DNA from 2 places in the Streptococcus gwangjuensis genome. Region 2 is predicted to be linked to the other one. Evidence: predicted binding sites of a transcription regulator. Region 2 holds the regulator's gene; the other holds the start of a gene.
The links. The regulator NrdR, encoded in region 2, represses ribonucleotide reductase genes. The targets are predictions, from matches to a motif close to ACACNATATATNGTGT.
Positions count from the first base shown of each region.

Region 1 (15,284 bases), 360 kb from region 2:
GATATGTTGCTTTAGAAGGGACTCCAGAAACATTAAAAAATCTACTTCCCATGATTGAAGAGAGTTGGACAATTCAAAAATAATTATTAAAGCAGGATTGGTATCCTGTTTTTTTTGTTTAAGTCATTAAAAACCGTTTTTAATGTTTGTTTTTAATGTTTGTTTTGGTTATAAAGATAAAAAATAAACAAAACAATCAAAAAAAGGACAAAAAACAACAAAAAATATTGACAACGGTTTCATATAGTGTTATACTTATAGCATAAAGTTAATGGAAAGAAGGGAAAACCTTATGGGATTAGATCATTTCTTTGACAAAAACCTTGTGTTTTGCTTAGAAGCGGATAATCAAGAACATCTCTTTGATCAGGTTGCAACTTTATTGGAAGAACGAGAAATCGTAACTCCAACTTATCGTGAAGCCTTGATCACGCGTGAAAAGTCATTTCCAACTGGCTTAGATATGGAATTTTTGGGTAAAGATTTGCCGAATGTGGCTATTCCTCACACGGATATTGTTCATAATCTAGCCGAAAAAGTTGTGGTCGTTCGATTAGAAAAACCAGTGACTTTCCACAATATGATTGCGCCAGATAAGGAAGTAGAAGTATCCTTACTCTTCTTTATCATTAATAACTCAAGTTCAAGTCAAACGAACATTCTTGCTCAGTTGATGGACTTCTTTACTGGAAATGGTCATCTTGAAGACCTATCAAAAATTTCTGAACCAGAAGCCCTCTATGCTTATATTGCTGAAGCAATTGCTTAATCTTGTCTATTAAAAATATTAAATCGGAGGAAATCCATATGATTAAAATTCTTGCTGCCTGCGGTGCAGGTGTTAACTCAAGCCACCAAATTAAAAGTGCTCTTGAAGAAGAACTTTCAAACCGCGGTTTTGATGTCCACTGTGATGCAGTCATGGTCAAAGACGTTAACGAAGACCTTATCAAAGGTTATGACATCTTCACACCAATTGCTGCTACAGACCTTGGTTTTGAACCAGGTATTCCAGTTATCGAAGCTGGACCAATCTTATTCCGTATACCAGCTATGAGTGCTCCAGTATTTGACAATATTGAAGCAGCTATCAAAGAACACGGATTAAGCTAATTTTAATTTGTTAACATTCATATAACTATAATAAGGGAGGAACTATTATGGATGTCATTATCGAACTAGCCAATAAGCTGTTCAAACCTATCTTGGATATGGGTGGACCAATCATCATGCTGATTATTTTGACAGTATTGGCTCTACTTTTTGGAGTGAAATTCTCCAAAGCGCTTGAAGGTGGTATCAAACTTGCCATCGCTCTTACTGGTATCGGTGCTATCATCGGTATGCTAAATGGTGCTTTCTCAGCATCACTTGCAAAATTCGTTGAAAATACTGGTATTCAATTGAACATCACTGACGTTGGTTGGGCACCACTTGCTACAATCACTTGGGGATCTGCTTGGACACTTTACTTCTTGCTCATCATGTTGATTGTCAACGTAGTGATGCTTGCTATGAAGAAAACTGACACACTTGACGTCGATATCTTCGATATCTGGCACTTGTCTATCACAGGTCTTTTGATTAAATGGTATGCAGACAACAATGGAGTTAGCCAAGGAGTTTCACTCTTCATCGCCACTGCAGCAGTTGTCCTTGTAGGTGTTCTTAAAATCATCAACTCTGATTTGATGAAACCTACATTTGATGACCTTCTTAACGCACCAAGTTCATCACCAATGACTTCAACTCACATGAACTACATGATGAACCCAGTTATCATGGTTTTGGATAAGATTTTTGAAAAATTCTTCCCAGGTCTAGATAAATATGACTTTGATGCTGCTAAATTGAACAAAAAAATCGGTTTCTGGGGATCTAAATTCTTCATCGGTTTCATCCTTGGTATCGTTATTGGTTTGATGGGTACTCCACATCCAGTTGAAGGACTTAAAGATGCAGCAAACTGGCAAGAAGTTATCAAAGGTTGGTTATCTCTTGGTTTGACAGCCGGTGTAGCTTTGGAACTCTTCTCACTTATCGGTTCATGGTTCATTGCTGCCGTAGAACCACTTTCACAAGGTATTACAAACGTTGCTACTAAACGTTTGGAAGGACGTAAGTTTAACATCGGTCTAGACTGGCCATTCATCGCTGGTCGTGCTGAAATCTGGGCTTGTGCAAACGTACTTGCACCAATTATGTTGATTGAAGCAGTACTTCTTTCAAACGTCGGAAATGGTATCTTGCCACTTGCAGGTATCATCGCTATGGGTGTTACTCCAGCTCTCTTGGTTGTAACACGTGGTAAATTGCTCCGCATGATTATCTTCGGAACACTCTTGTTGCCACTCTTCCTTCTTTCAGGTACACTTATCGCGCCATTTGCAACAGAACTTGCTAAAGGTGTAGGTGCCTTCCCAGAAGGTGTGAGCCAAACTCAATTGATCACTCACTCAACTCTTGAAGGACCAATCGAAAAACTTCTTGGTTGGACAATTGGTAACACTACAACTGGTGATATCAAAGCAATCCTTGGTGCTGTAGTCTTCCTTGTATTCTATATCGGTATCTTTGCTTGGTACAGAAAACAAATGATCAAACGTAACGAAGAGTACGCAGCAAAAGCAAAATAATGCGCTCCTATAAAATGTAAATTGTTGAAACTAGGTTGTCATACCATTAGGAGTGACAGCCTAGTTTTTTATAAACTATCAAGAAATCGGAGAAAATAATGGTAATTGAATTAAAATCAGAACAATTAAGAGTTCAATTTAACAGTTTTGGTGGGGCTCTTTCTTCTATAAAAGATGCTGAGGGACTTGAGTATTTGTGGCAAGGGGATGCTACTTATTGGAGTGGACAAGCTCCTGTTCTCTTTCCCATTTGTGGTTCATTGAGAGAGGATACAGCCGTATATATAGATGAGAAGGGGCAGGACAGCAAAGGAAACATTCCTCGTCATGGTTTAGTTCGCAAGAAAGAATTTGAATTAGTTGAACAGACAGATAATAGTGTAACTTTTGCAATTGAAGACGATGAGAATAGCTATCAGAACTACCCTTATCATTTCTGCCTAGAAATCACTTATATCCTTACTGGAAAGACAGTACGGACTCAATACAAGATTTTCAATAAAGAAACTAGCAAGGTCATGCCTTACTTTATTGGTGGACATCCAGGCTTTAATTGTCCCTTACTGGATGATGAAGTCTATGAAGATTACTATTTAGAGTTTGAGAAAGAAGAGACTTGCTCTGTTCCACGTCCTTTCCTAGAAACGGGTATGCTGGATTTTCAAGATAGAAGTCCATGGCTAGAGGGTCAAAAAGAATTAGACCTCAGCTATGATCTTTTCAGTACAGATGCAGTCACCTTAGATGAATTGCAATCTAGAACAATTGCGCTTCGTTCTCGGAAACATGATAAGGGATTGAAAGTGAACTTTACAGAGTTTCCAAACCTCATTATATGGTCAACTTTGAATAAAGGACCTTTCATTGCTTTTGAACCCTGGTCAGGCTTGTCAACATCCCTTGAAGAAGGAGATCATCTAGAAGATAAGAAGAATGTTCGCCTCCTAGAACCTGGTCAAGTGGATCAAATTGGTTTTGACATCGAAATTTTTTAGTTAAAAAAACACAAAAACAAACATAAACTGTTGACTTTTTCAGAAAATAGGAGTATATTATGTTTGTAAGCAACAAATGATGTTTGTAACAAACAAATAATCAATTGTTATATTTTCTTTCGTGGAGAAAGATTATTTCTAGGGAAATGGTTTCCTAAACTTGAATAAGGTGTCATTAATCTCATTCAATCTAATTTGTCAATAAACTGCTAGAAAGCTTTTTGTAGGTAAACTGCTAACTATAAAAGTCTTTACTAGCCTAGAAAAATAAAAAGGAGTATACAATATGTCTATTGTTATCGGTGCAGATGCTGCAGGTTTGAGATTGAAAGAAGTTGTGAAAGACTTCTTGGAAAAAGAAAACTTCCACGTTGTGGATGTTACAGCTGAAGGTCAAGACTTTGTTGATGTGACTCTTGCTGTTGCTGCAGAAGTAAATAAAGAAGAACAAAACCTTGGTATCGTGATTGATGCTTATGGAGCTGGTCCATTTATGGTTGCAACTAAGATCAAAGGAATGGTTGCTGCAGAGGTATCTGACGAACGTTCAGCTTATATGACTCGTGGTCACAACAATTCACGTATGATCACTATGGGTGCACAACTTGTTGGTGATGAATTGGCTAAAAACATCGCTAAAGGATTTGTTAACGGTAAATACGATGGTGGACGTCACCAAATTCGTGTCGATATGTTGAACAAAATGTGCTAATACTCTTCAAAAATCAAGATAATCTGTTGTCAGCTCACTTTAGCTAACCTCAGTTATGCTTGCAGCTCGCTTCCTAAGCTAATCTTGATTTTTCTTGAGTAGGGATAAATGATATTAGATTTACATAATTAATCGGAGGGAATAACTAATGAGAATTGCAATTGGATGTGACCACATCGTAACAGATGAAAAAATGGCGGTTTCAGAATTTTTGAAATCAAAAGGATATGAAGTCATTGACTTTGGTACATATGACCATACACGTACTCACTACCCAATCTTTGGTAAAAAAGTTGGTGAAGCTGTAACTAGCGGTCAAGCTGATCTTGGGGTATGTATCTGTGGTACTGGTGTTGGTATCAACAACGCTGTAAATAAAGTTCCAGGTGTTCGTTCTGCCTTGGTTCGTGATATGACAACAGCTCTTTATGCTAAAGAGCAATTGAACGCTAACGTTATCGGTTTTGGTGGTAAGATTACTGGTGAATTGCTCATGTGCGATATCATCGAAGCTTTCATCCATGCTGAATACAAACCATCTGAAGAAAACAAGAAATTGATTGCGAAAATTGAACACGTTGAAAGTCACAATGCTCAACAAACAGACGCAAACTTCTTCACTGAATTCCTTGAAAAATGGGATCGCGGAGAATACCACGACTAAGAGGTGACCTATGATTTTAACAGTCACAATGAACCCATCCATTGATATTTCCTATCCCTTGGATGAGTTGAAGATTGATACTGTCAATCGTGTGGTGGATGTAACCAAAACGGCTGGTGGTAAGGGACTCAATGTTACCCGAGTACTTTCAGAATTTGGGGATTCTGTTCTTGCTACTGGTTTAGTGGGTGGCAAACTTGGTGAGTTTTTGGTTGAAAATATCGATGATCAAGTAAAGAAAGATTTCTTCTCAATTCAGGGAGAAACTCGGAACTGTATCGCTATTCTCCACGGAGACAATCAAACAGAAGTTCTTGAAAAAGGTCCTGTTGTATTGGATCAGGAAGGTCAAGACTTTTTGGTACATTTCAAAAATCTCCTGGATTCAGTTGAAGTAGTCGCTATTTCAGGTAGTCTCCCAGCTGGTCTTCCAGTTGATTACTATGCGAGCTTGGTAGAACTTGCTAATCAAGCTGGTAAACCTGTAGTCTTGGACTGCTCTGGTGCTGCTCTTCAGGCTGTTCTTGAATTACCACATAAACCAACAGTCATCAAACCAAATAATGAGGAATTGTCTCAACTTCTAGGAAGAGAAGTTTCTGAGGATTTGGATGAATTAAAAGAAGTTCTTCAAGAACCTTTGTTTGCAGGTATTGAATGGATTATCGTTTCACTTGGTGCCAACGGTGCCTTTGCCAAACATGGAGACACTTTCTACAAGGTAGATATTCCTAGAATTCAGGTGGTAAATCCTGTTGGATCTGGAGATTCTACTGTAGCAGGAATTTCTTCAGGACTTCTTCACAAAGAATCGGATGCAGAATTACTCATCAAGGCAAATGTCCTTGGTATGCTCAATGCTCAAGAAAAAATGACTGGTCATATCAACATGGCCAATTATCAAGCTCTATATGATCAATTAATAGTAAAAGAGGTATAAAATGGCTTTAACAGAACAAAAATGTGCACGCTTAGAAAAACTTTCTGATGAAAATGGAATCATCTCAGCTCTTGCATTTGACCAACGTGGTGCTTTGAAACGCCTCATGGCTCAACACCAAACAGAAGAACCAACTGTAGCTCAAATGGAAGAACTGAAAGTCTTGGTAGCAGATGAATTGACTAAATACGCTTCATCAATGCTTCTTGATCCTGAGTATGGACTTCCAGCGACTAAAGCTCTTGATGAAAAAGCTGGTCTTCTCCTTGCTTATGAAAAAACAGGTTATGATACAACAAGCACAAAACGCTTGCCAGACTGCTTGGATGTTTGGTCTGCAAAACGTATTAAAGAAGAAGGTGCAGATGCAGTTAAATTCTTGCTTTACTATGATGTAGATAGCTCAGACGAACTTAACCAAGAAAAACAAGCTTACATCGAACGTATCGGTTCTGAGTGTGTGGCTGAAGATATCCCATTCTTCCTTGAAATCCTTGCTTACGATGAAAAAATTGCTGACGCCGGTTCTGTAGAATATGCGAAAGTAAAACCACACAAAGTTATCGGTGCTATGAAAGTCTTCTCAGACCCACGCTTTAACATTGACGTCTTGAAAGTAGAAGTTCCTGTTAACATTAAATATGTTGAAGGCTTCGCTGAAGGTGAAGTAGTTTATACACGTGAAGAAGCAGCAGCCTTCTTCAAAGCACAAGATGAAGCAACTAACTTGCCATACATCTACTTGAGTGCTGGTGTATCAGCTAAACTTTTCCAAGATACTCTTGTATTTGCCCATGAATCAGGTGCAAACTTTAACGGAGTTCTTTGTGGCCGTGCTACATGGGCTGGATCAGTTGAAGCTTACATCAAAGATGGTGAAGCAGCAGCTCGTGAATGGCTTCGCACAACTGGATTTGAAAACATTGATGAGCTCAATAAAGTTCTTCAAACAACAGCGACTTCATGGAAAGAACGCGTGTAAGAAAGTCTTTTAAAACTGAAATTTTTAATACTTACAAAAATCCCCACCAATCGGTGGGGATCATTTTATGGTTTAGAAAGAATAATTTTTGTTTGTTTTGAAAGTTGTTCAAACGTTTCTTTGCTCAGTTTAGAGTCTGAAACGATGATATCAATATCAGAGATATTGTAGAAGGTATAAAAATCAAATTTATTGAACTTACTATTGTCAGCTAGTAAGTATTTTTTATTGGAATTATTGAGGGCGATGCGTTGAGATTCACCTTCCTCTTCACTAAAGGTCGCAATCGCATTGTCCTGAATACCATTACAGCTAACGAAGGCTTTAGAAAATTGTAAATTGGCCAAGTTTTGCAAGGTTAGTGTTCCCACAAATGCTCCAGTGATAGAGCGGTAATTCCCACCAATTAAAATCAAATCTGTTAGTTTTCGTTCGTTTAAGATGAGAAAGACTGGTAAACTGTTTGTTACAACACGAATATTATCAATTGGAAGTTCACGAGCAAAAGATTCTAAGGTCGTACCAGGGCCGATAAAAATAGTTTCACCCTCATCGATTAAATGGCCTGCAAAACGGCTGATTTCTTGTTTTTCTGCGATTTGTAAGCTTTGTTTTTCGATATTGGAACGTTCATTATTTAAAATAGAACCTGTGCGAATTTTTTCAGCTCCCCCGTGCACCCGAACAAGTAAATCCTTGTCTGCCAACTCTTGCAAGTAGCGTCTAGCAGTCATATCAGACACATCCAAGCGAGTCATGATTTCTTTTACAGTAATAGTTCCCTTTGTATTTATCGTTTCTAGAATATTATCTAGTTTTTCCTGCTTTAGCATCGTTATCACCTCTATTTCTATTACTATTTTATCATAAAGTATTCAATCAATCAATTTAAAAAACAAAAGAAAACAAAAACAAAAATATCATGGTTGTTTTAAACAAACCATGATATTGATATCACTTCTGAAATTGTTGACTTAGTCTAAACCGTAGTTGTAGTCATCGTCTTGCATGGCTTCAACTTCGCCAAGAAGGTAACCATTTCCGACTTGAGAGAAGAAGTCGTGGTTAGATGTTCCTGTTGAAATACCGTTCATAACGATTGGGTTGACATCATCTGCTGAATCTGGGAAGAGTGGATCTTGCCCCAAGTTCATAAGTGCCTTGTTAGCATTGTAGCGAAGGAAGGTTTTGACTTCTTCCGTCCAACCAACACCATCATAGAGGCTTTCTGTGTAGCCTTCTTCATTTTCATAAAGAGTATAGAGCAGGTCGTACATCCATTCTTTTAACTTTTCTTGTTCTTCTTCAGGCAATTCATTGAAACCGAGTTGGAATTTATATCCGATGTAGGTTCCGTGAACAGATTCATCACGAATAATCAATTTAATGATTTCCGCAACGTTGGCTAGCTTGTTGTTACCAAGATAGTAGAGGGGAGTGAAGAAACCAGAGTAGAAGAGGAAGGTTTCAAGGAAGACGCTGGCTACTTTCTTTTCAAGTGGGCTACCGTTTAGGTAGATTTCGTTGACAATCTCAGCCTTCTTTTGTAGGTAAGGATTGGTATTAGTCCATTCGAAAATTTCTTCAATCTCAGCCTTAGTATTTAAGGTAGAGAAGATTGATGAGTAAGATTTAGCGTGGACAGATTCCATAAATTGGATGTTATTGAAAACAGCTTCCTCATGTGGTGTACGGATGTCCGCGCGAAGGGCTTGAACCCCAGTTTCAGATTGCATAGTGTCGAGAAGGGTTAAACCACCAAAGACTTTTCCTACCAAGTCTTTTTCTACATTTGATAGCTTTCTCCAGTCATCCAAGTCATTTGACAAGGGAATACGTGTATCGAGCCAGAATTGCTCCGTCAACTTTTCCCAAGTTGATTTGTCGATGACATCTTCGATGGCATTCCAGTTAATGGCTTTGTAGTAAGTTTCCATTTTGAAATCTCTTTCTGTGTTTAGTATTGCGAACTCACAATTATTTTATTTTATCATAATTCTAGAGGAGTATCGCACAAAAAGTCGGAAGTCCGACTTTTGTGTTTTTCCATAGTATAGATGCTTATTCCAGTTTAGTTTAGCAGGGTGAATGAATCACTAATTTGAGAAAATGTAGTTTCCTCAAGCAAAGATTAAATCACACAGCTTTCACATTGGTTAGCACCGACTTCTCCACCGTCGTCTGTAAAGGTACGGACGTAGTAGATAGACTTGATTCCCTTGTTAAAGGCATAGTTACGAAGGATAGACAAGTCACGTGTCGTTTGTTTGTTTTCTTTCTTCCATTCGTAAAGTCCTTTTGGAATGTCACTACGCATGAAGAGGGTGAGTGAAAGTCCTTGGTCCACGTGCTCAGTCGCAGCAGCGTAAACATCAATCACCTTACGCATATCCATGTCGTAGGCAGAAGTGTAGTAAGGAATGGTTTCTGTTGACAAACCAGCAGCAGGATAGTAGATTTTACCAATTTTCTTCTCTTGGCGTTCTTCGATACGTTGCGTAATCGGGTGGATAGAAGCAGAAACATCGTTGATATAGCTGATAGAACCATTTGGTGCTACAGCAAGGCGGTTTTGGTGGTAAAGACCATCTGCTTGAACCTTGTCGCGAAGTTCAGCCCAGTCAGCAGCACTTGGGATAAAGACATCTTTGAAGAGTTCTTTAACACGGTCTGATTTTGGAACAAACTCGCCTGTAATATACTTGTCAAAGTAGCTTCCCTTAGCATAGTCTGATTTTTCAAAGTTATGGAAGGTAATACCACGTTCACGCGCGATATTGTTTGACTCAACCAAGGTCCAGTAGTTCATGAGCATGAAGTAGATGCTTGTAAATTCAACAGACTCAGGCGATCCATATTCAATCAATTGTTGGGCAAGGTAGCTGTGAAGTCCCATAGCACCAAGACCAAAGGTATGAGCTTGGCTATTTCCGTGGTCGATGGTAGGCACAGCTACGATGTGTGAACTATCTGTAACGAAAGTAAGGGCACGAACCATAGCACGGATAGAACGACCAAAGTCAGGGGAAGTCATCATGTTAACCACGTTGGTTGAACCAAGGTTACATGAAACGTCCGTCCCCATTTGAAGGAATTCTTGAGCATCGTTGATCAAGCTTGGTTCTTGAACTTGAAGAATCTCAGAACACAAGTTACTCATAATAATCTTACCATCAACTGGATTTGCACGGTTAGCCGTATCAATGTTGACTACATAAGGGTAGCCAGATTCTTGTTGCAATTTAGAGATTTCAGTTTCCAAATCACGCGCCTTGATTTTTGTCTTGCGGATATTTGGATTTGCGACTAGCTCATCGTATTTTTCAGTGATGTCGATGTAGTTAAATGGCACACCGTATTCAAGCTCTACTGAGTATGGGCTGAAGAGGTACATTTCTTCATTTTTACGTGCTAATTCGTAGAATTTATCGGGCACCACAACACCAAGTGAAAGGGTCTTAACACGAACTTTTTCATCGGCGTTTTCTTTCTTAGTGGAAAGGAAGGCAATAATATCTGGGTGGAAGACGTTGAGGTAGACAACACCAGCACCTTGACGTTGACCCAATTGGTTTGAGTAAGAGAAGCTATCTTCGAAAAGTTTCATAACTGGAACGACCCCAGAAGCTGCTCCTTCATAGCCTTTGATAGGTGCACCAGCTTCACGAAGGTTGCTGAGGGTAATTCCAACACCACCACCGATACGTGAAAGTTGAAGAGCTGAGTTGATAGAACGTCCGATAGAGTTCATATCATCTGTTACCTGAATTAAGAAACAGGATACCAACTCCCCACGACGAGCACGTCCAGCATTCAAGAAGGAAGGAGTAGCAGGTTGGTAGCGTTGGTGGATGATTTCATTGGCAATATCGATTGCAACAGCTTCATTGCCATCAGCGAAATAAAGGGCGTTAAAGAAGACGCGGTCTTCCATGCTTTCAAGATAATATTCACCGTCGTTGGTTTTCAAAGCATATTGATTGTAAAATTTATAGGCAGCCATGAAAGACTTGAATTGGAAATTTTGATCTTTGATAAATTGCGACAATTCTTCCAAAAATTCTGGACGGTATTTCTTGATAAAGTCTGTTTCGATGTAGTTGTGTTCAATGAGGTAGTTGATTTTATCCTTGATTGAATCAAAAACCATAGTGTTTGGAACTACATTTTCTTTAAAGAAGGCATCCAAGGCTTCCTTATCTTTATGAAGCATGATTTGTCCATTGACAGGACGGTTGATTTCGTTATTGAGACGGAAGTAAGTCACGTCCTCAAGATGTTTTAATCCCATAAAATTTCCCTTATCTAATTACAAAAGAAAGGCTTCTAAGTTAGCCCTAGAAGCAGTTTCTTCTGGATGATGTACTAAGATTATGCTAATTGTTTCAATTTTCCTGGTTGGAAACCTGAAAAGACTTCAGTTGGTGTTTGGATAACAGGAGCTGCGCTGAAACCGAGCTCTTTAACTTGATCGATGTACTCAGGTTGCTCATCGAGATTGATTTCGCGATAAGCGACATTATTACTGTCCAAGAAACGTTTGGTCATTTTACATTGGACACAGTTGTTTTTAGAATAAACGGTTACCATTGTGTAACTCCTCTTTCAAAATAGATTACTTTCCTAGTATATCAGAAAATAAATTTTTGTCAATGATTTGAAACTAAATATAGTGGTCTATTTTTCTGCTCGAGCTCACAAAACACAATATGTAGTGTTTGCTTTGTGAAATAGTGATGATAATCCTACAAGTAGTTTTTTGGAAAACTATATCCTGTGTTTTGTTATCTAAAATAGAAGATTTTCAGCAAGTTATCTGAAAGGAAATCGAATAAATCCCATAAAATGCTTGAAAAAAATTCTAGAAGATGATATAATACCAAATTGTAAGGGTTATCACATATAACTCAAAAAAGAAAGAACAAAAGGAGAGTCAAACTATGGCTTCTAAAGATTTCCACGTAGTGGCAGAAACAGGTATTCACGCACGTCCAGCAACATTGTTGGTACAAACTGCTAGCAAATTTGCTTCAGATATCACTCTTGAGTACAAAGGTAAATCAGTTAACCTTAAATCAATCATGGGTGTTATGAGTCTTGGTGTTGGCCAAGGTGCTGATGTAACTATCTCAGCTGAAGGTGCAGATGCAGATGACGCTATCGCTGCAATCTCAGAAACAATGGAAAAAGAAGGATTGGCATAAGGAAAATGACAGAAATGCTTAAAGGAATCGCAGCATCTGATGGTGTTGCAGTTGCAAAAGCATATCTACTCGTTCAACCGGATTTGTCATTCGAGACTGTTTCAGTCGAAGATACAAACGCAGAAGAGGCTCGTTTGGATGTAGCTCTTGAAGCTTCTCAAAACGAGCTTTCTCTTATCCGTGAGAAAGCTGTAGGTACGCTAGGTGAAGAAGCAGCTCAAGTTTTTGACGCTCATTTGATGGTTCTTGCTGACCCAGAATTGATTGGTCAGATTAAAGAAACAATTCGCGCTAAGAAAGTCAATGCTGAAGCAGGTCTTAAAGAAGTGACTGACATGTTCATCACTATCTTTGAAGGAATGGAAGACAATCCATACATGCAAGAACGTGCAGCGGATATCCGCGACGTGACAAAACGTGTGTTGGCTAACCTTCTTGGTAAAAAATTGCCAAACCCAGCTTCTATCAATGAAGAAGTAATCGTAATTGCGCATGACTTGACACCATCTGATACAGCTCAATTGGACAAAAACTTTGTAAAAGCTTTTGTAACAAACATCGGTGGACGTACAAGCCACTCAGCTATCATGGCACGTACACTTGAAATTGCAGCTGTATTGGGAACAAATAACATTACTGAAGTAGTGAAAGACGGTGATATCCTTGCCGTTAACGGAATTACTGGTGAAGTGATTATCAACCCAACAGATGAACAAGCGGCAGAATTTAAAGCAGCTGGTGAAGCTTATGCTAAACAAAAAGCTGAATGGGCACTTTTGAAAGATGCTCAAACAGTGACTGCTGACGGTAAACACTTTGAGTTGGCTGCTAACATCGGTACTCCAAAAGACGTTGAAGGTGTTAACAACAACGGTGCAGAAGCTGTTGGACTTTACCGTACAGAATTCTTGTACATGGATTCTCAAGACTTCCCAACAGAAGATGAGCAGTATGAAGCATACAAGGCTGTTCTTGAGGGAATGAATGGTAAACCAGTGGTTGTTCGTACAATGGATATCGGTGGAGATAAGGAACTTCCTTACTTCGATATGCCACACGAAATGAACCCATTCCTTGGATTCCGTGCCCTTCGTATCTCTATTTCTGAAACTGGAGATGCAATGTTCCGTACACAAATCCGTGCCCTTCTTCGTGCTTCTGTTCATGGTCAATTGCGTATCATGTTCCCAATGGTTGCCCTCTTGAAAGAATTCCGTGCAGCTAAAGCAGTTTATGAAGAAGAAAAAGCAAACCTTCTTTCTGAAGGAGTTGCAGTTGCGGATGACATCCAAGTTGGTATCATGATTGAAATCCCTGCAGCAGCAATGCTTGCAGACCAATTTGCAAAAGAAGTAGACTTCATGTCAATTGGAACAAACGACTTGATCCAATACTCAATGGCAGCAGACCGTATGAACGAGCAAGTTTCATACCTTTACCAACCATATAACCCATCAATCCTTCGCTTGATCAACAACGTTATCAAGGCAGCTCACGCTGAAGGTAAATGGGCTGGTATGTGTGGTGAGATGGCTGGTGACCAAAAAGCTGTTCCACTTCTTGTCGGAATGGGCTTGGATGAATTCTCTATGTCAGCAACATCTGTCCTTCGTACACGTAGCTTGATGAAGAAATTGGATACTGCTAAGATGGAAGAGTACGCAAACCGTGCCCTTACAGAGTGTTCAACAATGGAAGAAGTTCTTGAACTTCAAAAAGAATACGTTAACTTTGATTAATCGAAAAGTCCTTGCAACTAAGTTGCAAGGTTTTTTTATAGTTTAAAATCATAAAATCTATTAACTAGTTCATAAAATGCTTGACAATAAAAAAAATCGGAGTAGAATATTAACTAGTTAAATAACTAGTTAAGGAGTTTTTATGAAGAAACAAAATTTGTTTTTAGTGTTGTTAAGTGTCTTTCTTTTGTGTTTAGCTGCTTGTGGGCAGAAGGAGAGCCAGTCAGGTAAAGGGATGAAAATTGTGACTAGTTTTTATCCTATCTATGCCATGGTCAAGGAAGTATCTGGTGACTTGAATGATGTTCGAATGATCCAGTCAAGTAGCGGAATTCACTCCTTCGAACCTTCAGCAAATGATATTGCAGCCATCTATGATGCAGATGTCTTTGTCTACCATTCGCATACACTTGAATCTTGGGCGGGAAGTCTGGATCCCAATCTAAAAAAATCCAAAGTTAAAGTTTTAGAAGCTTCAGAAGGAATGACATTGGATCGTGTCCCTGGTCTAGAAGATGTGGAAGCAGGTGATGGAGTTGATGAAAAAACGCTTTATGATCCTCACACTTGGCTAGATCCTGAAAAAGCTGGCGAAGAAGCCCAAATTATCGCTGATAAACTTTCAGAGGTTGATAGTGAACACAAAGAAACTTACCAGAAAAATGCGCAAGCCTTTATCAAAAAAGCTCAAGAATTGACTAAGAAATTCCAGCCTAAATTTGAAAAAGCGACTCAGAAAACCTTTGTAACCCAACATACGGCCTTTTCTTATCTAGCGAAGAGATTTGGACTTAATCAACTTGGTATTGCAGGCATCTCTCCAGAACAAGAACCAAGTCCAAGACAACTAACAGAAATTCAGGAATTTGTTAAAACCTATAAGGTTAAAACAATTTTTACAGAAAGTAATGCTTCTTCGAAAGTAGCTGAAACTCTTGTTAAATCAACAGGTGTAGGTCTTAAAACTCTGAATCCTTTAGAAGCAGACCCACAAAACGATAAGACTTATCTAGAAAACCTAGAAGACAATATGAGTATTTTAGTAGAAGAATTGAAATGAGGAGATTATGAAAATCAATAAAAAATATCTAGCTGGGTCAGCAGCTGCACTTGTTTTAAGTGTCTGTGCTTATGAACTAGGTTTGCATCAAGCCCAAACTGTAAAAGAAAATAATCGTGTTTCATACATTGATGGTAACCAACCAAGCCAAAAGGCAGAGACTTTGACACCTGATGAAGTCAGTAAAAAAGAAGGTATAAATGCTGAGCAAATTGTTATCAAGATTACGGACCAAGGTTATGTGACTTCTCATGGAGACCATTATCACTACTATAATGGCAAGGTTCCTTATGATGCTATCATCAGTGAAGAACTTCTGATGAAAGATCCAAATTATCAGTTGAAGGATTCA
Region 1 covers NZ_CP032621.1:934,328-949,611, reverse strand. The annotation lists gene D7D53_RS04720 (hypothetical protein) at 1-83, shown strand, start outside; gene D7D53_RS04715 (PTS sugar transporter subunit IIA) at 293-769, shown strand; gene D7D53_RS04710 (PTS sugar transporter subunit IIB) at 808-1,113, shown strand; gene D7D53_RS04705 (PTS galactitol transporter subunit IIC) at 1,161-2,636, shown strand; gene D7D53_RS04700 (aldose 1-epimerase family protein) at 2,735-3,631, shown strand; gene lacA (galactose-6-phosphate isomerase subunit LacA) at 3,918-4,343, shown strand; gene lacB (galactose-6-phosphate isomerase subunit LacB) at 4,492-5,007, shown strand; gene D7D53_RS04685 (tagatose-6-phosphate kinase) at 5,018-5,947, shown strand; gene lacD (tagatose-bisphosphate aldolase) at 5,949-6,929, shown strand; gene D7D53_RS04675 (DeoR/GlpR family DNA-binding transcription regulator) at 6,995-7,762, opposite strand; gene nrdF (class 1b ribonucleoside-diphosphate reductase subunit beta) at 7,904-8,866, opposite strand; gene nrdE (class 1b ribonucleoside-diphosphate reductase subunit alpha) at 9,061-11,220, opposite strand; gene nrdH (glutaredoxin-like protein NrdH) at 11,301-11,519, opposite strand; gene D7D53_RS04655 (phosphocarrier protein HPr) at 11,870-12,133, shown strand; gene ptsP (phosphoenolpyruvate--protein phosphotransferase) at 12,139-13,872, shown strand; gene adcAII (zinc-binding lipoprotein AdcAII) at 14,015-14,932, shown strand; gene D7D53_RS04640 (pneumococcal-type histidine triad protein) at 14,940-15,284, shown strand, end outside.
Region 1: the regulator NrdR is predicted to act here: its motif matches at 11,632-11,647, upstream of nrdH (glutaredoxin-like protein NrdH).

Region 2 (15,284 bases):
ATCATGAGGACATCTGGGTTGGCGCCTTTTTCCCGTAATATGCGCCTTTGCCCTACACCAAAACGGTGCTGCTCATCGATGATAATCAAGCCAAGACGAGCATAATCCACCCCATCCTGAATCAGAGCGTGTGTTCCGATAATCAAATCAGCCTCACCCTTGGCAATGGTCTCCAAGACTTCTCTCTTTTCTGCAGCTTTCAAGGAACCTGTCAAGAGAGCCAATTTCAAGTCTGGAAAGAGATTCTGTAGACTTTCAAAGTGTTGCTCCGCTAAAATTTCTGTCGGTACCATGAGGGCTGCTTGGTATCCAGCCGTCACTGCCGCAAACATGGCCAAACCAGCAACTACTGTTTTTCCGCTACCCACATCTCCTTGCAGGAGACGATTCATATGATGGTCGAACTTCATGTCGGTCAAAATTTCCTGCAAACTCTTTTCTTGAGCTGGAGTCAGGGCAAAAGGCAGGTTTTCTTTGACAGCTGTCACCTTTTCCTGAGACCAATTCAGGACCAGACCACTTCCCTGAACCCTATTTTCAGACTTGAGCGTCTGCAATTGCATTTGGAAATAAAAGAGTTCCTCAAACTTGATACGGCGAAGGGCCTGCTTGTATTCTGCCAAATCCTTAGGAAAATGCATAGCACGAACCGCCTGACAACGAGACATGAGTTTGTATTTGTCCAGCAAAGACTGGGGAAGATTTTCCTCAATCAAGAGGTCCAGCCCCTGATCAAAGGCTGTCTTGATGACCTTGACCAGACCGGCCTGACTAATTCCCTGAGCCAGTCGATAGACAGGTTGGAGGTCATCTTCCACCTGAGCCAGGACCTTCATCCCTGTCAAACTAGCCTTGGCACGATCCCATTTTCCAAAGACAGCAAGAGTTGCTCCCAACTCTATCTTATCAGCTAGATAAGGCTGGTTAAAGAAATTCACCGCAAAAACGACTTCTCCCTGCTTGAGGCTAAAGCGCAGACGATTGCGCTTGAAACCATAATACTGGACACTGGCAGGAGTCACAACTTGACCAGAAAGAACCGCCTTCTCACCGTCTTCTAGTTCCATCACCTGCTTGGTCTTGAAATCTTCATAACGGAAAGGAAAGTAGAGCAAGAGGTCTTGCAAGTTTTCAATTCCTAGTTTAGCGTATTTTTCTGCTGACTTTGGTCCCACACCAGGTAAGACATGCAAGGGTTGATGTAAATTCATGCTCCACTCCTTTCTTTTTTAATAATATTCTCTCGGAATGCGGTCGCTGAGGAGACAAACCACCTCATAGTTAATGGTTCCACGGTAGGTCGCTACCTGAGTAGCTGTGATTTCCTTGCCCCCGTTAGAACCAATCAAGGTTACCTTGGTTCCTAAGGGATAAAGCTTAGGTAAACGAATGGTGATTTGGTCCATCGAAACCCTGCCGACGATTGGACAAGCTTGGCCATCTACCAAGACAAAGAAATTCTGCATGTCACGTGTCCAACCATCCGCATAGCCGATTGGTATCGTCGCAATGACTTGCTCGCTATCTGCCTGATAGGTTGCTCCGTAGCCCATGCAAGCCCCAGCCGGAACTGTCTTGACATGAACCAGAGCAGATTCCAAGGTCAAGGCTGGGGTCAGGTCATAAGGTAAGTCCAAGACCTCTCCGCTGGGATTCAGGCCATACATAGCGTCTCCCATACGAACGGCATTAAAAATAGTCTCTGCATGCCAAAGAGTCGTTGCCGAGTTGCTAGCATGTACCAGCTCTGGAACTTCCTTCATACTAGCCAAAATAGTTTTAAACCGTTCTAACTGCTTATTAAAGTAGGCATCTGATGCTTCATCTGCAGTCGCAAAATGGGTAAAAATCCCTTCAACACAAGCACCATGTTGTTGGAGCAAGTCTTGAGCCTGCTCAGCCTCACAAGCCTCTCGAAAACCAATTCGTCCCATTCCTGAATCAATCTTGAGGTGAACTGTCAATCCAGTTAGGTCTGATTCCTTATCTAACAATACTTGAATCCACTCCGGTCCAGCCACTGTCAAGGTGATGTCGTATTCTTTAGCTAGAGCAACAGCTTCGATTTCAGAAACTCCTAAAATGAGGATTCGCTTGCTGAGTCCAGCCTGTCTGAGTTCAATAGCCTCATCAATATTGGAAACGCAAAAACCATCAACATCATCTTGAATATCCGTCGCAACAGCTACAGCACCATGTCCATAGGCATTGGCCTTAACCACTGCCCACTTGAGCGTTCCTTCAGGGATATGAGCCCCCATCTGCTGGATATTTTGTCGAATAGCTCCCAGATGAATCAGAGCCTTGGTCGGTCTATGTGGACTAGCTTTCATGATTTTCCTCCAAAATGACACTGGCTGTCACAAACTGATCTGTATGGCTGATCGATAGCCAAATTTTTCCTGAAAATGGCGCCTGACTAAAATAGGGAGCCCCTTTTTCGTTGTTCAAGACTTCCAAATCCTGAAAGGTCAGTTTTCCAATACCAGTTCCCATAGCCTTGGAAAAGGCCTCCTTAGCCGACCAGCGACCAGCTAAATATTCGATTTGTCTGCGCCCTTTAAGGCTGTTAAACCGTTCCATTTCCTTAGCGGTCAGCACGCGCTTAGCAAAGCCCTCATGTCGTGTAACTGCGCTTTCTATCGAAGCCAATTCTTCGATGTCAATTCCGTGTCCAACTATCATTCTCATCAAAAGGAGTTGAGATCCCCCAACTCCATCCTTTTCACTTATTTTGTTAAGGTAGCATAAATTTCTTCTACCAAAGCCTCTGTGTTTTCCCAACCTAGACAAGGATCGGTAATAGAGCAACCAAAGACCTCTGGTTGGTTTTGACGACCATCCGCTAGATAAGATTCAATCATAAAGCCTCGAACCGTCTTTTTAATCTTCTCATTCCAATCACGATTTTGCAAGGTCTGGCGAACAATTCGAATCTGCTCCATATATTGCTTGCCTGAGTTATCATGGTTGGTGTCAATGAGGATAAAGGGATTTTCAAGCCCCATAGTTTTATAACGCTCAATAGCATTTAGCAGAGTTTCATAGTAAAAGTTAGGCTCATTTTTTCCATATTCATTAACTGCACCACGAAGGATGACGTGGGCCAAGGGATTTCCTGAAGTCTCAACTTCTTGACCATGGAAGAGGAAGGTCTGTTTGTTCTGAGCGGCATAGATGCCATTAAACATAACACCAAGATTTCCAGAAGTTGGATTTTTCATCCCGACTGGTGCATCAATCCCTGAGGCCACAAAGCGGTGCTCTTGGTCTTCCACAGAACGAGCTCCCACAGCATGGTAGCTGACCAAATCATCTACCAAGACCAGATTTGACGGATAAAGCATCTCATCTGCCGTTGTCAAACCAGTCTCTGTAATCACACGGTAGTGCAACTGACGCACAGCCTGCAAACCGTTAATCAGACTTGGAGCCTTAGAAGTATCTGGCTGGTGAACTAAACCTTTATAGCCGTCTCCGTTGGTACGTGGTTTAGCTGTATAAACACGCATAACCATGAAAATCTTGTCCGCCACCTTCTTTTGCAAGGCGGACAAACGGCGGGCATATTCCAAGACAGCCTCTTCATTATCAGAAGAGCAAGGACCAATCACCAAAAGGATACGGTCATCTTCACCTGAAATAATGTCTGCCAATTCTCTATCACGACGCTCCTTTAGTCGCAAGGCTTCCGCAGACAATTGAGTTTCTGCCTTGATTGCTTCAATATCGATTTCTTGACCTTTTTCAATAAATGTCATCTTATTCTCCTAGCGTTTGGTAGATTTCTCTGACAAGGGCTTCCGTATTATCCCAGCCAAGACAAGGGTCTGTGATAGACTTGCCAAATACTTCCGGTTCGTTTTGACGGCCGTCTTCTAGATAAGACTCAATCATAAAGCCACGAACATACTGCTTGATCTTTTCATTCCAATCACGGTTAATCAAGGTCTGGCGGACAATTCGAATCTGATCCATGTATTGCTTACCAGAGTTGTCATGATTAGTATCGACGATGATAAAGGGATTTTCCAAGCCCATTTTTTCATACTGAGCAATGGTATCCATCAAATTATCATAGTAGTAGTTGGGAATATTCTTACCATACTCATTGATTGCTCCACGAAGAATGGCGTGCGATAGCGGGTTCCCAGTTGTTTCTACTTCTTTTCCAAGAAAAAGGAAACTTTGTTTGTTTTGTGCAGCATAAATCCCATTAAACATAACATTGAGATTTCCAGAGGTTGGATTTTTAAAGCCAGTCGCGAAATCTGCCCCACTTGCCACAAAGCGGTGTTGCTGGTCTTCAACTGAACGAGCACCAACCGCCATGTAAGAAATCAAATCATCCACAAGAGGAAGATTTTCAGGATAAAGCATTTCATCAGCTGTCGTCATACCTGTTTCCGTGATGACACGATAGTGAAGATGGCGCACGGCTTTAATTCCGTTGATGAGACTTGGCGCTTCCGTCGCATTAGGCTGGTGAATCAAGCCCTTATAGCCATCTCCGTTGGTACGAGGTTTGGCAGTGTAAACACGCATAACCATAAAGATACGGTCTGCAACTTCTTCTTGTAGAGCTGCCAAACGCTTAGCGTATTCAAGGACAGCTTCTTCATTGTCAGATGAGCATGGCCCGATTACCAAGAGAATCCGCTGGTCTTCTCCACGTATAATGGCTTCTAGCTCTTTATCGCGCTGTGATTTTCTCTCCAAAGCTTGGCCTTCTAATTTTGATAAGGCACGAACTTCTTCAATATTAATTTTAGGACTTTTTGCTGTAAATACCATAACTCATCTCCTTATAAAGCAAACGGATACCAAGTAAAAATTTACTTTTCACAAGGTATCCGCCTCTAAACTATCTCATTTTATTGTCTTTTACCGTGACAGTTTTTAAACTTCTTACCAGAACCACATGGGCAAAGTTCATTCCGTCCAATCTGACTCAAATCCAGATTTTCAGGCATATTTGCTTGGTGGGCAGCGATATTGCGAGTCGCCGTTGTACTGATATGGTGCTCTGCTTGTGGTCTTTCTTGTTCATGAATTTGTGCTTTCATCATCAAACGTGTCACATCAAATTCGATCGAACCAATCATGTCATTAAACATACGGAAACCTTCTGCCTGATACTCAACAACAGGGTTGTTTTGAGCATAGCCACGAAGTCCAACCGCGTTACGCAATTGATCGAGGGCATCGATATGATCTGTCCACTTATTATCTACCACTCGTAGAATCAAAACTTTTTGGAATTCTTTAACTGCTTCTTCATCTCGTAGTTTTGAAACCTGACTATCGTAAACCTTCAAGGCACGTTGGAAGAGTTCTTCCTTGATAGCCTTATCAGACAAGCCTGACAAATCTTCCATCGTAATAGAATCTTCTGGAAGCAAGTTGTACTTAGCAAAGTTCAAAATCGCTTCTAGTTTTTCATCTTGTTTGGCACGCGCATGACCATCAACGACACGACCAATCGTGCGTTTAATCATTGAGTGAATTTCAGGTGCCAAGTCACGGTCTGCAGTGATGACGTCGTAACGTTGAGCGTAGATAATTTCACGTTGTTCACGCATGACATCATCGTATTGAAGGACTTGTTTACGGGTATCATAGTTATTTCCTTCGACACGTTTTTGTGCTGCTTCAACTTGACGCGTCAACATACGAGACTCAATCGCCTCTTCAGACATGTTGAGACGTTCAAAGATTCCCTTCAAGCGTTCAGAACCAAAACGTTTCATCAAATCATCTTCGAGAGAGAGGTAGAATTGTGATTCACCTGGGTCTCCCTGACGACCTGAACGTCCACGAAGCTGATTATCGATACGACGGCTTTCATGGCGTTCTGTACCAATAACACAAAGTCCACCCAATTCGCGAACACCTTCACCAAGCTTGATGTCGGTACCACGACCGGCCATGTTAGTTGCGATGGTAACAGCACCACGCTGACCAGCATTCATGATGATTTGGGCTTCTTTATAGTGGTTTTTGGCGTTCAAGACTTCGTGAGGAACACCAGCTTCGACCAATTTTTTAGAAATGTAGTCACTGGTTTCAACCGCAACTGTACCAACCAAGACAGGCTGACCTTTTTGGTAACGAGCCTTAACGTCTTTAACAACGGCCTTAAACTTAGCTTCAATGCTAGCAAAAAGCAAGTCTGGATGGTCAATACGCTGAACTGGACGGTTTGTTGGGATTGGAATAACACGAATGTTGTAAATTTCACGGAATTCTTCTTCCTCAGTCTTACCAGTACCCGTCATACCAGACAATTTCTTGTACATACGGAAAAGGTTTTGGTAAGTGATTGAGGCAGATGTCTTGGTTTCATCTTGGATTGGCACACCTTCTTTGGCTTCAATGGCTTGGTGCAATCCATCAGAATAACGACGACCTTCCATGGTACGACCTGTAAATTGGTCGACGATCAAGATTTCTTGCTCTTCGCTCACCACATAATCAATATCGAGAAGCATGATGTAGTTGGCACGAAGGGCGTTATCGATAAAGTGAGTCAGAGCTACGTTTTCGATGTCATAGAGATTTTCAAGCTTGAAGTAACTTTCAGCTTTGTCAATCCCTGAATCAGACAAACCAATGGTTTTAGACTGCACATCAATGATATAGTCGTCTTTATCCAAAGATTTTACATAGTGGTCTGCCATGTGGTAGAGCTGACTAGTTTCAACCGCATTAGCACCTGATACAATCAAAGGTGTACGGGCCTCGTCAATCAAGATTGAGTCAACCTCATCGACCAAGGCATAGTTAAGCGGACGTTGTACCATGTTTTCACCGCGAACGACCATGTTATCACGAAGGTAGTCAAATCCGATTTCTGAGTTGGTTGAGTAGGTAATATCACACTCATAGGCTTCTTTTTTCTCCATTGGAGATTTGGCAGCCAAGTTAATCCCTACTGACAAACCAAGCCATGAGTACAATTCACCCATCTCAGTCGCGTCACGTTCTGATAGATATTCATTAACCGTAACTACGTGAACCCCTTTACCTGAGAGAGCATTGAGGTATACTGGCATAGTCGCAGTCAAGGTTTTCCCTTCCCCTGTACGCATTTCTGGCACGTCACCATGATGAAGAACGATTCCCCCCATAACCTGAACCTTATAAGGGAAGAGACCTAGGACACGTTTAGCACCTTCACGGACAACCGCAAATGCTTCATAAAGCAATGAATCCAGTGATTCTCCATTTTGATAACGTTCTTTAAATTCAACTGTTTTTGCTTTTAGTTGGTCATCTGTCAAAGCAGCCATTTGGTCTTCGTATTTGAAAACCTTGTCAGCCATCTTTTCCAGACGACGGATTTCTCCTTTATCATTTTCGATAATTGTTTTTAAAATATTAGCCATGTTTTTCCTTACTTTAAATTCCGAATATTTTAGAATGTTCTTTTAATTTTAGCACAATTACTGATTATTTTCAAGGAAGAATCCCCATTTTGAAAAGGAAAAAGAGGCTAGTTTCCAAGCTAACCTCTCTGACTTTTATGATACTTTAATTGCCAAAAATTGGCAAAAGAGCAAATAAGATAAATAGATTAATCCAAAGAGAAAGACAGCAGATAAGTCCAAAAACAAAGAGACTGACTTTCTTGGACATCAAGGCCATCAAAATGGACAGAATTCCAAAAACTAGCAAAACTTTCTGAATGATGAAGAGGTCAATCGTTATCCCCAGAACCGGACTGCCCCAAGGAAGAAAGAAGAAAGCAAGCCAGATCAGCAGAACTAAACCAATATAGACTTTAGAATAGCGTGTAATAAATGATGTTAGATGTGCCATAAGCCACCTCCTATAAATAGAAACCGATATAAATCAATGCCTTCCACCCTTAGACTTCCCTAGTTCCCGTCTCAAGCGAAACATTTTTTTGAAACAGGAATAAGTTAACCAATTCACACCAATAGCTACCAGAATAAAAAGAAACCAAATGACCCAAAACTTGATATCTGTCACATTTCTCAAGACGATATTGAAAAACAGAACTGAAACAACTGTCCAAGCAAGACTAAAAAGAGAATAGAGAGGGATGTAAACCCAGTAAAAATAGTAAAAAATTGGGAAAAATTTACTATTTCTGTTGGCCTTTTCAATCCAGTTATCAAAATAAAAGTAAGGTGCTAAAAGTAAGAATTTAAACAAATGTTCCATCTTCAACACCTCTCTTTGATAGCGTTTTCTTCAACTTCATTCTATCAAAAAAATCTGGAAATGTCATTCCAGATTCTACTTTTTTATTTACGTTTTCTTGCGATGAGATGAATCGGTGTTCCTTCAAAAACAAAGGCCTTGCGAATTTGATTTTCCAAGAAACGCAGGTAAGAAAAGTGCATGAGTTCTTCTTCGTTGACAAAGATAACAAAGGTCGGTGGTTTGGTTGCCACTTGGGTAGCGTAAAAAATCTTGAGGCGTTTTCCTTTGTCTGTCGGTGTTGGATTGATAGCAATAGCATCCATGATGACATCGTTCAAAACAGCTGATGGAATACGTGTATTTTGACTTTCACTGATTTGCTTAATCATCTCAGGAAGTTTGTGAAGACGTTGCTTGGTCAAGGCTGATACAAAGATAATCGGTGCGTAAGGCAGGTATTGGAACTGCTCACGGATATCTTCTTCCCAGTTTTTCATGGTGTGGTTGTCTTTTTCAAGCGTGTCCCACTTGTTGACCACAATAATCATTCCTTTACCAGCTTCATGGGCAAATCCTGCGATACGCTTGTCGTATTCACGGATACCCTCTTCCGCATTGATGACCATCAAGACTACATCTGAACGGTCAATAGCTCGCATGGCACGCATGACAGAATATTTCTCAGTATTTTCATAAACCTTACCAGACTTACGCATACCAGCCGTATCAATCATGGTAAACTCTTGACCATCTGTATCTGTAAAGTGGGTATCAATGGCGTCACGAGTCGTTCCAGCAACGGGACTAGCAATAACACGATCTTCGCCCAAGATAGCATTGATCAAGCTTGATTTTCCAACGTTTGGACGACCAATCAAGCTAAATTTTATAACATCTGGATTTTCTTCTTCATATTCATTTGGAAGATTTTCTACGATAGCGTCTAGCACATCCCCTGTACCGATACCATGGACAGATGAGATAGGCAATGGTTCACCCAAACCAAGGGCATAGAAATCATAGATATCATTTCGCATCTCAGGGTTGTCCACCTTGTTGACTGCGAGGATAACTGGTTTGTGGGTCTTATAAAGCTTACGGGCTACGTATTCGTCTGCATCGGTAATTCCTTCCTTACCAGACACGACAAAAACAATAACATCAGCTTCTTCCATGGCAATTTCTGCCTGGTGCTTGATTTGTTCCATGAAAGGAGCATCGACATCATCGATTCCTCCTGTATCAATCATGCTAAAAGAACGATTGAGCCACTCACCCGTTGCATAGATACGGTCACGTGTCACTCCTTCGACATCTTCTACAATGGAGATTCGCTCACCAGCGATCCGATTAAATAGGGTTGATTTCCCAACATTGGGACGTCCTACAATGGCAATAGTTGGTAGGGCCATAATTTCTCACTTTCTACAATAACTTCTTCTGTTCAAGATTTTTTCTAGTTGAGTTTGGTTCAGCTTGACCAAACTGTTCTGCTAGGCGCTGACTCCAGCTTGTGGTCGCACGCGCTCCAGCATAGTCCGCCTGTACACGGTCATAAGCCTCAATCGCATCAACTGTTTGTTCCTGATATTCTTCCTCAAACACCACTTGATTCAATGGCAAGCGAGGTTTGACTTCATGTTCTTCATTTGGCACACCCAGTGCCATCCCAAAGACAGGATAGGTGTAGTCAGGCAGGTTAAAAAGCTCTGCCACTTCTTCTGACTTGTATCGAACCAAACCGATAATCACACCACCATAGCCCAAGCTTTCAGCTGCCAACAGGGCATTTTGTCCAGCAAGAGCCGCATCGACTGAACTAATCAAGAGACCTTCTACACCTTGAGGTTGGAAGGTATCCGTATGGAGTCGTGCTCCCTTTTCTGCACGGTTCAAATCTCCGACAAAGAGAAGGAAAACAGCTGACTGGCGAATGGCTTCTTGAGGCACCAATTCATACAGAGCATCTTTCTTTTCTTGACTTCGGACTACAATCACAGAGTAGGATTGGAAATTCTTCCAAGACGAGGCCATCTGGGCTGCTGTCAGGATTTCAGTCAAGTCCTCCTGAGGGAGGGTTTGCTCTTTAAATCTTCGAACAGACTTATGAGCTTTCATCAGTTTAATTGTTTCTGTCATCGACGGTTCACTCCTTCTAAACGAGTCTCTTCAGCCAAATATCGGATGCGTTCCATGACTCGTTTGGCTTCCCAGGTTTCGTCATTTCCATGTTTCCCTTTAGCGAAATGCAGCTCTAATTCTTCAAAGTTGAAGTTGGAGGTGAAAAAGGTCGGTAAATCTTCCTGCATCCGATATTGGAGAATGACCTGCAGGATTTCGTCACGCACCCAAGCTGTTGATTGCTCGGCACCAATATCATCTAAAATCAGGACTTCAGAAAGCTTAATCTCATCCACCAAGGTCTTGACATTGCCATCACCGATAGCATTTTTGACATCGATGACAAAACTAGGATAGTGGAGGAGAGTGGAGGAAACACCACGTTTTTCTGATAAATCATGGGCTAAGGCAGCCACCATGAAACTTTTGCCCACACCAAAGTCTCCATAGAGATAGAGACCTTTACGGACATGAGGATAGGCTTCTGAAAATTCAACCAAACGTTGAAAAACAGTGAAACGTTTCTCATCATCTGCATCAACATCCGCAAAACTTACTTTTTTAAGACTGGCTGGCAGATTGATTAACTTGAGACGGTTCTTGATAGCCGCTTCTTTTTCAGCCGCAATTAGTTCAGGAGTTTCTTCGTAAGAAACATCCGCATAGCCATGATTCATAACCAAAATCGGCTTGTAGCCTTTGGCAATATAATCCGTATCCCCACGGAGAAATTTGTCACGCTCGGTGATGTACTGATTAAACTTGGAGATACTGCGATTCAATTCCTCTGGGCTGAGGGATTCTTGCTGGATAAAGGCCGCAACATCAGGGTCCTTCATGATTTTCTGGACCAAATCTTGATAATGAAAACGGCTAGGTTGACGTTTGAGTACGTCTCCGACACTTTCCATCTAATCTCCTCCTTTTTCTAATCGAGCTAATAGTTCTTGTTTCTTACGTTCTAATTCCAGACGAGTTTCCTCGCTGGTTTCATTCTTATAATCTGGATTGCTCCACTTGGGTACATTGGACTTGGTAGGACTGGGTTTACTGCTTTTTCGAGCCTGATTCTTCTGCCCTCTCTCACGAATGCGCAAGACTGCCTCTTCTGCCGAATGAATTTTTTGATAGGCATAGTCATTGGCTACCTTCATGGCATATTTCTCATTGATATTTGCCGAATCCACCTTATTAAAGGTCAATAAGAGAATGATATTGATGACTTCGTCCAGCAAGCCCAAGCCAGCCATCTGTTGCAAGAGTTCTCTTTCTGTTTGGGTAATGGTCCCCTTGCGTGTTTGCTTGATTTCTGCTAAGAACTGCAGGGCAGTCTTACTTTTAGCTTCTTTGATAATAGTTGTTTCCTTAGGACTAAAGTCAGAGGAAACCGGTTTTTGAGCAATTTTTTCCCGCATGCGTTTGGTTGAAATAACCTGAGAAACAGCTGTTGACTTAGCCAATTGATAGGTTTCAAACCAAGTCCATTTCTTCTCCTCGGCAATGGCAAAGAGGTTTAAGACATCGGACTGCTCATCCGCAAAGCGAAGCCCATCTCGAGCCATAAGCTGACGAAAATGGTCTAAGTCAAAATCGTTGGCCACTTTCTTCTTGAGACTAAGGTCTTCTTGACTTCCTAGTTCTGCCAAATCTGGAAAGATTTGATTGAGTGAGACAGATATTTCTTCTCCCTCAGCACTCTCAACTTTCAAATCCTCTACAGCTACATCGCCAATCTTTTTCTCCAAAAGTCTGCGATAAACAGGATGCTCCAAGAAGTCTTGACTAGATAGAGGAGCATGGAGGGCTAGCTGATAAACGTCCCCCTTTTGATAGAGGGTCAAGAGATTGAAAGCAGATAGGATTTTCAGGGATTTTATCAGTCTATCCATCCCAAAGTTGAGATGGTTAAGAATGCTTGAAAAAAGGTATTCCTTTCTGCCATTATCCCAAAAACTGATTGTATAAAGATAAAGGCTCAGTGCCTCCTGACCGATAATCGGGAGGTAGCACTGTACCAGAGATGAGGTATCTTGCGACACCCGATTATTCTTTAGATAAGAAAAACGGTCAATTGGCTTCATTTATCTTTCCTTTTTCTTTTTAGAGGACTGGGTGATTTGTTGGAGCAAGCTCTCTAGCTCACTCACATCCTTAAAACTACGGTATACACTGGCAAAACGTACATAGGTAATCTCATCCAGTTCAGCCAACTCCTCCATGACGAGTGAACCAATGTCCTCACTTTGAATTTCATTTTCATTTCGACCACGGAGTTTCTGTTCGATACGATTGACTACCATGTTGATTTCATCACTTGACACAGGACGTTTCTGGGCTGAGCGAATAATCCCATTAAAGATTTTATCTCTGGAGAATTGTTCCCGTGTGCCATCTTTTTTAACAACCACTAAGGTTCTTTCTTCTACCCGTTCGTAGGTTGTAAAACGGTGCTGGCATTCGTCACACTCACGTCTTCTACGAATAGTGTTCCCTTCTTCTGCTTGGCGACTATCGATAACACTTGACTTGGTAGCCCCACATTTTGGACAACGCATCCTTTCCCTCCTTATCGTTTTCTTTTCATTATACCATTTTTTAAACGATTCCCAAAACAATTCTTCTTTTTGCTTGACAAGTTTTTTGTTTTGTTGTATTATTTAATTAAGACAAAAGGATAAAAGAAAGGAGACCAAGATGTCCTGGACATTTGACAACAAAAAACCCATCTATTTACAGATTATGGAGAAAATCAAGCTTCAGATTGTTTCCCATACACTGGAACCCAATCAACAACTTCCAACCGTGAGAGAGCTGGCTAGCGAGGCCGGTGTCAATCCAAACACCATCCAAAGAGCCTTGTCAGACCTCGAACGAGAAGGATTTGTCTACAGCAAGCGAACAACTGGACGATTTGTGACTGAGGATAAGGAACTGATCACCCAATCGCGCAAACAATTATCGGAAGAAGAATTGGAACACTTCGTTTCCTCCATGACCCATTTTGGCTATGAAAAAGAAGAACTACCAGGCGTAGTCGGCGATTATATTAAAGGAGTTTAAGCCTATGTCATTACTAGCATTTGAAAATGTATCCAAATCTTATGGAGAAACCCCAGCCCTTGAAAATGTTTCACTTGACATCCCAGCTGGAAAAATTGTTGGTCTTCTTGGGCCAAATGGCTCAGGAAAAACAACCCTGATTAAACTAATCAATGGCCTCTTACAACCAGATCAAGGACGTGTCCTGATCAACGACATGGACCCAAGCCCAGCAACCAAGGCTATCGTAGCTTATTTGCCGGATACGACCTATCTCAATGAACAAATGAAGGTCAAAGAAGCCCTAACCTACTTCAAGACCTTCTATAAAGATTTCAATCTTGAACGCGCCCATCATCTACTTGCAGACCTAGGAATTGATGAAAATAGTCGTCTCAAGAAACTATCAAAAGGAAACAAGGAAAAGGTACAACTGATTTTGGTTATGAGTCGTGATGCCCGCCTCTACGTTTTGGACGAACCAATTGGCGGGGTGGACCCAGCAGCCCGTGATTATATCCTCAATACCATTATCAATAACTACTCCCCAACTTCTACCGTTTTGATTTCTACCCACTTGATTTCTGATATCGAGCCAATCTTGGATGAAATTGTCTTCCTCAAAGACGGAAAAGTTGTCCGTCAAGGAAATGTCGATGATATTCGCTATGAGTCAGGTGAATCCATTGACCAACTCTTCCGTCAGGAATTTAAGGCCTAAGCAAAGGAGATTATTATGTTTTGGAATTTAGTTCGCTACGAATTTAAAAATGTTAACAAGTGGTATTTAGCCCTCTACGCTGCCGTTCTAGCCCTTTCTGCCTTTATCGGAATACAGACACAAGGCTTTAAAAATCTACCTTACCAAGAAAGTCAGGCTACTATGCTATTTTTTCTATCCACTGTCTTTGGTGGTTTGATGGTTACACTTGTGATTTCAACTATCTTCTTGATTATTAAACGCTTCAAAGGTAGTGTCTATGACCGACAAGGTTATCTGACTTTGACATTGCCAGTTTCTGAACATTATATCATCTCAGCCAAACTAGTCGGTGCCTTTATCTGGTCTATTGTCAGTACTACTGTACTAGCAATCAGTGCTTTCATTGTTCTGACCCTAACGGCTCCAGATTGGTTTGCAACTTCTGACTTGATTCCATTTATAGAAACACATCTTCCTCAACTCTCTCTTATGGGGGTATCCTTCCTACTAAATACTATTTCTGGAATCCTCTGCATCTACTTGGCTATTTCCATTGGACAGCTTTTCAATGAATACCGTACCGCACTGTCAATTGTAGCCTACATTGGTATCCAAATCGTCGTTGGCTTTATTGAACTCTTCTATCGTTCTAACCCTGGTTTCTACTTCCCATCAACCACAGGAGGGGCTGATCAGTTCCAGATGGGTATTATCATGACTATTCTGGAAGAAGTTATTCTTATAGCCATCTACTATCTAGGAACTTATCACATTTTGAAAAACAAGGTTAATTTACAATAATATCAGAGTCTAGCGACAATAACTCGCTAGGCTTTTTTCGTCCTCAAGATTTACATTTTTATATGAAGCATTTAATAAAAAGGAGTATAATGACTTTAAAACTAATTACATGTATATCGATAAGGAGGTCAACTCTTTATGCTGAGAAGATTTGTTACCAAGAAGCACCTCGTACTTTACTTCTTTTCTATTGCCATTACTTGGCTGGAAGCAATTATCACGCCAGCCCTTGTTCAGAATATTGTTGCCAGTTTTACCAATCAAGAACTAGGCCTTCTTTGGAAAGTTTTGATTTTAGGAATCCTTGGAAACCTCATTCTATTACTAGGCTTAGCTGGGAAACGCTATTACTACGCACGTTTGATTACTGACTTCAAATATGGAATCAAGAGTGCTATTTTCAAGCGATTTTTAAACAGTTATGAGATTGATGAAAAGGATATTTTGT
Region 2 covers NZ_CP032621.1:1,289,922-1,305,205, forward strand. The annotation lists gene recG (ATP-dependent DNA helicase RecG) at 1-1,211, opposite strand, end outside; gene alr (alanine racemase) at 1,230-2,333, opposite strand; gene acpS (holo-ACP synthase) at 2,323-2,685, opposite strand; gene D7D53_RS06250 (3-deoxy-7-phosphoheptulonate synthase) at 2,730-3,761, opposite strand; gene D7D53_RS06255 (3-deoxy-7-phosphoheptulonate synthase) at 3,763-4,794, opposite strand; gene secA (preprotein translocase subunit SecA) at 4,875-7,388, opposite strand; gene D7D53_RS06265 (hypothetical protein) at 7,534-7,821, opposite strand; gene D7D53_RS06270 (hypothetical protein) at 7,855-8,190, opposite strand; gene der (ribosome biogenesis GTPase Der) at 8,274-9,584, opposite strand; gene D7D53_RS06280 (NADPH-dependent oxidoreductase) at 9,598-10,311, opposite strand; gene dnaI (primosomal protein DnaI) at 10,308-11,204, opposite strand; gene D7D53_RS06290 (DnaD domain protein) at 11,205-12,374, opposite strand; gene nrdR (transcriptional regulator NrdR) at 12,375-12,848, opposite strand; gene D7D53_RS06300 (GntR family transcriptional regulator) at 12,988-13,353, shown strand; gene D7D53_RS06305 (ABC transporter ATP-binding protein) at 13,358-14,053, shown strand; gene D7D53_RS06310 (hypothetical protein) at 14,069-14,836, shown strand; gene gggC (streptosactin export ABC transporter GggC) at 14,975-15,284, shown strand, end outside.